Regions from separate parts of the Vallitalea pronyensis genome, predicted to be linked through region 1. Evidence: a T-box and tRNA genes for the amino acid it is inferred to sense, from the RefSeq annotation. Region 1 holds a T-box; the other holds one or more tRNA genes.
The links. A T-box is a leader RNA that pairs with one kind of tRNA and senses whether it is charged. The one in region 1 lies ahead of HZI73_RS11190 (glycine--tRNA ligase), so its partner is inferred to be a tRNA-Gly.
Positions count from the first base shown of each region.

Region 1 (4,489 bases):
TCCTACTCATTATCATCGTTGTAGTCATTGCTGCAGCTATTGTATTCATTGGCGTAAGAAGGTTTAAAAAGAAAAAGGATATGATGGACCATGAATAAATTTGATCTGATGACCATGGGGCTTAAGAATCTACTTCGAAGAAAATTGAGAACATTTCTGACCACATTAGGCATCATTATTGGCACAATATCCATTGTGGTCATGGTATCCATTGGCATAGGTATGCAAAAACAAATGAATGATCAGTTTAATCAATTTGGAAGTATTGACATTGTAACGGTTAATGTAGCCAAGCAGACAGCTAAGCTTACGAACAAAAAATTAAAGACCCATATCACAGCACAAGACATTAAGACATTTGAAAAGATTGATGGTGTAGAAGGGGCAACGCCTGTTATATCGTATACCGTTCATATGATAACATCCGACCGATTAAAAACACAAACGTTTATTAAGGGAATGAATTTAGCATTTTTTAAAAGATATGGACTTGATAAGGTCAAACAAGGGAGAAGTCTTACAGAAAAAGACCGTTATGGGGTATTGTTCGGAAAAGAAACGTTGTATGATTTTAAAAAGTCTGCAGAAATAGAAGAAGAAGAGGATTTTGATGAATTTTTTGAAGCCAGAAAACCACCCAAATTCAATCCAATGGATGCTGCAATGTATATGTCATTTGGCGAAGAACCCATTGGTAATGAAGACAGCAGCATTCAACCAGTACCCATAACACCTGTTGGTGTTCTTGCAACAACCAACTATTTGAAATCACCGTATGTCTATATGGACATAAAGCAATTAGAGGAGCTAAAACAAAACTATGATAAAATGACCGATTATCAGGCATATGGTGGGAAAATGCCTAAGAATGAAGGCTATACCGAAGTACTCCTTCACGTACCTGATCGAAATAATATCAAAAAAGTTCAATCAGCAGTAAGAAAAATGGGATTTAAAACAACCAGTTCGGAAGAGATTTTGAAACAGACGAAATCCATGAATAAAATTATCAACATGGTGTTTGGCGGCATTGGCGGCATATCACTTTTGGTAGCAGCAATCGGCATCACCAATACCATGGTTATGGCTATCTATGAACGGCGAAAAGAGATAGGTGTTATGAAAGTTATTGGGGCATCCCTACGCGATATAAAAGGATTATTCTTGTTTGAGTCTGCATCCATTGGATTTATTGGAGGTGTTATCGGTATTGTTGCTAGTTTGCTAATCTCTGCTATTGTTAATCTGGTGGCAGGCAATGCAATGATGGGTGAAATGGTGGAAACAGGGACCAAAATGAGTATATCCATCATTCCTGGATGGCTGATAGTATTAGCGCTGGGATTTACGGCTTTTATCGGGCTTATTTCAGGTTACATGCCTGCTGTAAAGGCTATGCGATTAAGTGCCCTAGAAGCCATTAAGACAGATTAATGTTAGAAAGAACGGTATACGTAATCATAAAATAAAGGGTTGTTGTATAAAAAACATGTCTGGTGTCGTTTTCATTTCCTGACAAGTTTATTCATGCAAGAACCCTTTGTTTGACAGTTTTTCCCAAGATTAATGACAAATTAATTGTCCATCAGAGGATGAACCATCCTCATGTTTGTAGTAAAATCCATATGGCAAGGTATAAAATGCTTATTATGACATCCTGATCGATGCACGTTACACTTGTAACATGAACATAAATTGATTATAATGTATAGAAAGTAAGGATAATGCTATGTTAGAGTGCATATAGCAAAAGGGTATAGATGAAAGGTTGTTTGACGATGGCTGATATAAAGACAAAAGGTATTGTTGTAAGTGAAATGCCAGTAGGTGAAAATGATAAACGCCTTGTGATGCTTACAAAAGACAAAGGAAAGATTGTTGTTTTTGCCAGAGGAGCAAGAAAAACAACCAGCATGCTATTGGCTGGTTCTCAGTTGTTTGCTTATGGCGACTTTGTTTTATATAAAGGAAAATCTGCCTATACCATGAAACATGTGCAGTTAATTGAATCCTTTCATGCTATTCGACATGAGATAGAGCTATTGGCTTATGGCCTCTATGTATTGGAGTTTGGGGAATACATATCCGAAGAGAATAATCCCAATACAGCTTTAATGAAATTGATGTTAAAGACATTGCAAGTTCTTGTTAAAGGGAAAATTAATCAAGAACTGATTATGCGCATATTTGAATTAAAAGCCATGAGTTATATCGGCTATACCCCCTGTGTTACCCATTGTGTGGAATGTGGTAAAACTGATATGTTAGATGCCTTTAGTAATCAACTAGGGGGTGTTTTATGCAAGACTTGCGGTGTTGTTCAAAAATCCACTGTTGCCATTAGAGAAAGTACCATATATACCTTGCATTATATCTTAGCCACACCTATTGAACAGCTGTTTACTTTCAAAGTGGATGATGGAATCATGGATGAATTGAAAAGGGTCATGATAAGATTTATCGGGTATCATCTGGACCATGAATTTAAATCCCTAAATTTTCTACTGAAATTATAGAGGTATGTGATAGAAACGCTATGTTTGTTAATGGATGAACAACCTTGATTAAAGATGAATAAGATAGAATAGTGGTATGAAATTATACCTTGACATCAAAACGTTGTTTTGATATACTTTTTGTCAGAAATGCGTTTGATCTTTATACAAGATGGTGTATAAGGAGCATATCATTAAGATGTAGATCTGTGATGAAAAAGAGAAGTAATTAATGATAAGTCTTTCAAGCGAATTCAGGTTGGTGGGAGCTGAATAAGATAAAATTAATGAATGGCGCTTTGGAGCAGTTATTGAAAGAAGTGGGTTGTGTTTTAGAAACACACCAAATAGGGTGGAACCGCGGAAGATGTTCTTTCGTCCCTTGATTGGGAGAGAGGAATGTCTTTTTTTGTGTTTCAAAAAGGTTATTAATTGCTCTCTTTTATATACGTAACAAGTCGTTAGGTATAAGTAAAAATCGTTATTATGAAAGGATGATGAGCATGGAAAAGACAATGGAAAAGGTCGTTGCTTTAGCAAAAGCAAGAGGATTTGTGTATCCAGGATCTGAGATCTATGGTGGTTTGGCTAACACTTGGGATTACGGCCCATTAGGTGTAGAACTTAAAAACAACGTAAAAAAAGCATGGTGGCAAAAATTCATTAAAGAAAGCCCATATAATGTTGGTGTTGATTGTGCCATTTTAATGAACCCTCAAGCTTGGGTAGCATCTGGTCATGTGGGTGGATTTAATGATCCGTTAATGGATTGTAAGAGTTGTAAAGAGCGTTTCCGGGCAGACCAACTCATTGAGAATTACATGAAGGATAACGGTCTGGAAATAGAAGATGCTGTGGATGCATGGTCCAATGAAGAAATGAAAACATACATTGACGACAAAAGTATTGTTTGCCCTTCCTGTGGTAAGCAAGATTTTACAGATATAAGACAATTTAATTTAATGTTCAAGACCTTCCAAGGCGTAACAGAGGATGCAAAAAATACCGTATACCTTCGCCCTGAAACAGCACAAGGTATTTTTGTGAATTTCAAGAATGTACAAAGAACGTCAAGAAAGAAAATTCCATTCGGTATTGGACAGATTGGTAAATCATTCAGAAATGAGATTACACCAGGTAACTTTACATTCCGTACAAGAGAATTTGAACAAATGGAATTAGAATTCTTCTGTGAACCAGGAACAGACCTTGAATGGTTTAAATACTGGAAAGATTATTGTGAAAAATGGATTCTATCCCTGGGTATTCATAAAGATAACATTCGTATGCGTGACCACAGCGAAGAAGAATTATCCCATTACAGTAATGCTACATCGGATATTGAATACTTATTCCCATTTGGCTGGGGTGAGTTATGGGGAATAGCCGATCGTACTGATTTTGACCTTAAGCAGCATGCAGAGCATTCGGGTCAAGATTTAACCTATTTTGATGATCAGAAAAAAGAAAAATATGTACCCTACTGTATTGAACCATCACTGGGTGCAGATCGGGTGACATTGGCCTTTTTATGTGAAGCTTATGATGAGGAAGAACTGGAAAACGGTGAAACAAGAACAGTACTTCGTTTCCATCCAGCATTAGCACCTGTACAGGTGGCGGTATTACCCCTCTCTAAAAAGCTGAATGAACAAGCTCAAGAAGTGTATACAAAGCTTGGTAAGTACTACAATGTGGATTATGATGATCGAGGAAGTATTGGTAAGCGTTATCGTCGTCAAGACGAAATAGGCACACCTTACTGCTTAACCTATGATTTTGATTCACTAGAAGATGCTGCTGTAACCATTCGAAATAGAGATACCATGGAGCAAGAACGTATTAAAATAGATGACTTACAGGCGTACTTTGAAGAAAAAATGGCATTTTAGGAAAAAATGTACAAAAAGGCAGAGAAAAATCATAGGTTATTGTTCAAATGGTTAAAATCTGCCTTTTGGCTTAAAAAAAATAAAAAAAGTGTACTTATTTTT
Region 1 covers NZ_CP058649.1:2,703,350-2,707,838, forward strand. The annotation lists gene HZI73_RS11175 (COG1361 S-layer family protein) at 1-98, shown strand, start outside; gene HZI73_RS11180 (ABC transporter permease) at 91-1,434, shown strand; gene recO (DNA repair protein RecO) at 1,779-2,516, shown strand; T-box leader at 2,699-2,881, shown strand; gene HZI73_RS11190 (glycine--tRNA ligase) at 2,999-4,387, shown strand.

Region 2 (4,489 bases), 2.8 Mb from region 1:
GCAGTTTTTGAACAATGAAAAATGAATAGTATATTAAACAACAACTTTAGATAATAAAGTTGACCCAAATAATTCCTTTGTAAATTCAGAGAATTGTTTTGCGAAGCTTAACAATCTCAAACAAAGAGACGGTAGTCTATAAAATACAAATTGCCAGATTAGTCTGGTCAAGATCAACGAATCTTAAGAGTACTGGTTACTTGAGAGATTGCGTTTTTCAACTAAGATTTTCTAACCTTTACCTTTTAAGATTGTACTTTCTTAAAAGTAAAGCTAAGAAAAACTAAGTTAAAAAACTTTTTAACATGAGAGTTTGATCCTGGCTCAGGATGAACGCTGGCGGCGTGCTTAACACATGCAAGTCGAGCGAGAAACTTGAGGATGATCCTTCGGGTGATTCCTTAAGTGGACAGCGGCGGACGGGTGAGTAACGCGTGGGTAACCTGCCCTATGCAGGGGGATAACGCACTGAAAAGTGCGCTAATACCGCATAAGACCACAGGATCACATGATCTGGTGGTAAAAACTCCGGTGGCATAGGATGGACCCGCGTCTGATTAGCTAGTAGGTGAGGTAACGGCTCACCTAGGCGACGATCAGTAGCCGACCTGAGAGGGTGATCGGCCACATTGGGACTGAGACACGGCCCAAACTCCTACGGGAGGCAGCAGTGGGGAATATTGCACAATGGGGGAAACCCTGATGCAGCGACGCCGCGTGAAGGAAGAAGGTTTTCGGATCGTAAACTTCTATCAGCAGGGAAGATAGTGACAGTACCTGACTAAGAAGCCCCGGCTAACTACGTGCCAGCAGCCGCGGTAATACGTAGGGGGCAAGCGTTATCCGGATTTACTGGGTGTAAAGGGTGCGTAGGCGGCGGAGTAAGTCAGATGTGAAAGCCCCAGGCTCAACCTGGGGACTGCATTTGAAACTGCTTTGCTAGAGTGCAGGAGAGGAAAGTGGAATTCCTAGTGTAGCGGTGAAATGCGTAGATATTAGGAGGAACACCAGTGGCGAAGGCGACTTTCTGGACTGTAACTGACGCTGAGGCACGAAAGCGTGGGGAGCGAACAGGATTAGATACCCTGGTAGTCCACGCCGTAAACGATGAATGCTAGGTGTCGGGGGTCGAACCTCGGTGCCGCAGCAAACGCATTAAGCATTCCACCTGGGGAGTACGATCGCAAGATTGAAACTCAAAGGAATTGACGGGGGCCCGCACAAGCGGTGGAGCATGTGGTTTAATTCGAAGCAACGCGAAGAACCTTACCAAATCTTGACATCCTTCTGACCGTTCCTTAATCGGAACTTTCCTTCGGGACAGAAGAGACAGGTGGTGCATGGTTGTCGTCAGCTCGTGTCGTGAGATGTTGGGTTAAGTCCCGCAACGAGCGCAACCCTTATCTTTAGTAGCCAGCAAGTAAAGTTGGGGACTCTAGAGAGACTGCCGGGGACAACTCGGAGGAAGGTGGGGATGACGTCAAATCATCATGCCCCTTATGATTTGGGCTACACACGTGCTACAATGGTAGTGACAAAGGGAAGCGAAGTGGTGACATGGAGCCAACCCCAAAAAAGCTATCCCAGTTCGGATTGTAGTCTGCAACTCGACTACATGAAGTTGGAATCGCTAGTAATCGCGAATCAGCATGTCGCGGTGAATACGTTCCCGGGCCTTGTACACACCGCCCGTCACACCACGGGAGTTGGAAGCGCCCGAAGCCAGTGACCAAACCTTTATGGATGGAGCTGTCGAAGGTGAAGCCGATGACTGGGGTGAAGTCGTAACAAGGTAGCCGTATCGGAAGGTGCGGCTGGATCACCTCCTTTCTAAGGAAAATCGTTAAACTTAATTAAAGGCAAAAGAATGAGAAGTTCATGAACCTGAAGGTTAAGAACCAGCTGAGGCTGAAACGATAAAGTAGAATTGCATGGGAAGTTTATAACGCATTAAATAAATGCTCTTATGAGAAATTTATAGTCATAATCGTTAAAACCATTTGGTGTTTAATATACCTATTCATGAAACTGCGACGACGTTTATCATAGGAATCATTTTGCTATACAAGATTGTTCTAAGTTTTTCTTAAAACCTATTGACAATTTTGTGAAATATGATATTATATATCATGTTCTATGGAGGGGTTCCCGAGTGGCCAAAGGGGGCAGACTGTAAATCTGTTGGCACCGCCTTCGAAGGTTCGAATCCTTCTCCCTCCATTTAAGAATTGGCTTTGCGAAAGCAAAACAATTTCTTACCATTAAAGCTTTTTATTGGCTTTGCGAAAGCAAAACAATTTCTTACCATTAAAGCTTTTTATTGGCTTTGCGAAAGCAAAACAATTTCTTACCATTAAAGCTTTTTTATTGGTTGTGTATAACCAAAGCAATGTCTTACATGACAAATTACTATGTTTATATGCCGGAGTGGCGGAACTGGCAGACGCACAGGACTTAAAATCCTGCGATCCTTACCGATCGTACCGGTTCGATTCCGGTCTCCGGCATTATAATAAATAAGGCTTATGATATGTTGTATCTTAAGCTAAATAAGGAAATTTATCGTTTAAAATACATTGTATTTTAAGCCAAGTAAGGAAATTTATCGTTTAAAATACGTTGTATTTTAAGCCAAAGTAAGGAAATTTATCGTTTAAAATACGTTGTATTTTAAGCCGAAAATTAATTGACAGTATTTCAAATATCTGGTATACTTGAAAAGCTTATTTTTTCGCCCAGATAGCTCAGTCGGTAGAGCAGAGGACTGAAAATCCTCGTGTCGGTGGTTCGATTCCGCCTCTGGGCACCAATTCAATATGCGGGTGTAGTTCAATGGTAGAACACCAGCCTTCCAAGCTGGATACGTGGGTTCGATTCCCATCACCCGCTCTTATGCGTGAGTGGCTCAGTGGTAGAGCATCGCCTTGCCAAGGCGAGGGTCGCGGGTTCGAATCCCGTCTCGCGCTTTTGTGTTCTAATTAAATAATAGTGGGTAGTCGCCAAGCGGTAAGGCACTAGACTTTGACTCTAGTATGCGTAGGTTCGAATCCTGCCTACCCAGTTTGAAAAGATACGGAAGTATCTTTTTTCTATGTCCTATCTTCCATCGACTCAAGCGACGATCGTATGAAACAAATACGATACACATGACATCATTCCAACTAAAATAATACAATAATTATCTTCGGCATATAATGGTAAAAGAATATGCAAAGAGGTGATGATATGTATAAACCACAACATTATAATTTTAGTACGGTAAAAGGTATGACTAAAAAACAACTGGATGAACACTATGCACTGTATGTAGGGTATATCAATAAGTTCGAGGAGATTAGTCAATTACTCAAAGAGAAAAGCAGTTATAAAGACCCAAATGCTACGTACAGTACGTTACGAAGCCTGAAAAAAGGTGAATCTTTTTCATTAAATGGCGTCATTCTTCATCAATTGTACTTTGCCAATATAACAGGCAAGAAATCCAATATATCTGGAGAAATACTCCATATGATTAATCGTGATTTTGGTTCGTATGAAATCTTTATGGAGATGTTTAAAAGTACAGGATTATCCATGCGGGGCTGGGTCGTTCTCATTCAGAGCGAAAAAAATGGGAAATTACGTATTATTGGCCAAGACTCACACGATAACGGCTCCGTATACAATGGAAACCCTCTTTTGGTGATGGATGTCTATGAGCATGCTTATATGATTGATTTCGGTATTAATCGGAAGAAATACATAGATGTGTTTTTCGATAACATTAATTGGGAAGTGGTCAATAATCGTATTAAAAAGATAATCAAACCGCCTTATCGCCGTTCATAATATGCATAGACATGAAACATAATGACTGATGGTAGCTATCAAGTTGCAGATCTATCTTCTATAAAAGGGTTCTTTGAATATAATTAGATAACAAAATAGTGAAAGGTTGTTTACATGAAAAAGAGTTTCGGTCTATTTTTACTGATTATGGGAATCATTGTATGCTTAATATATAGTTGTGATAGGGATCAAGTAAAGGATGTGGATGCACGCTTTGTAGGGAATGATGTGGTAGAAGATATGGAAGGCTTATGGGTAGAAGTCAGCTTAAAAGAAGAAGGGCATAAAGTCATTGTAAGAGAAGATAATGAAGTGATTCGAGAAATGATTTGTTCAGGTGGTACCCCTGATGAACCTACGGTGCTGGGTACATTTACATTACAAAACCGAGGAGAATGGTTCTATTCTGAGCGATTCAAAGAAGGAGCAACCCACTGGGTACGTATTACTGAACAGTATCTCTTTCATGGCATTCCTAGAACAAAAGATTGGGAAATTATCCAAGAAGAACAAGACAAATTAGGAGGACCTGCAAGTCATGGTTGTATTCGCCTAGGGGAAGAAGATGCGAAATGGTTCTATGACCATGTACCGGATGGCACAACAGTTGTCATTCATGACTGACACACATGATTAACTTGCTGCAATCTGGAAAAAATAT
Region 2 covers NZ_CP058649.1:6,200,063-6,204,551, reverse strand. The annotation lists rRNA gene HZI73_RS25830 (16S ribosomal RNA) at 302-1,830, shown strand; tRNA gene HZI73_RS25825 (tRNA-Tyr) at 2,139-2,220, shown strand; tRNA gene HZI73_RS25820 (tRNA-Leu) at 2,422-2,507, shown strand; tRNA gene HZI73_RS25815 (tRNA-Phe) at 2,734-2,809, shown strand; tRNA gene HZI73_RS25810 (tRNA-Gly) at 2,819-2,889, shown strand; tRNA gene HZI73_RS25805 (tRNA-Gly) at 2,895-2,966, shown strand; tRNA gene HZI73_RS25800 (tRNA-Gln) at 2,990-3,061, shown strand; gene HZI73_RS25795 (superoxide dismutase) at 3,226-3,828, shown strand; gene HZI73_RS25790 (L,D-transpeptidase) at 3,943-4,452, shown strand.
Region 2: it encodes a tRNA-Gly, which carries the amino acid that the T-box ahead of HZI73_RS11190 (glycine--tRNA ligase) is inferred to sense. The anticodon was not compared.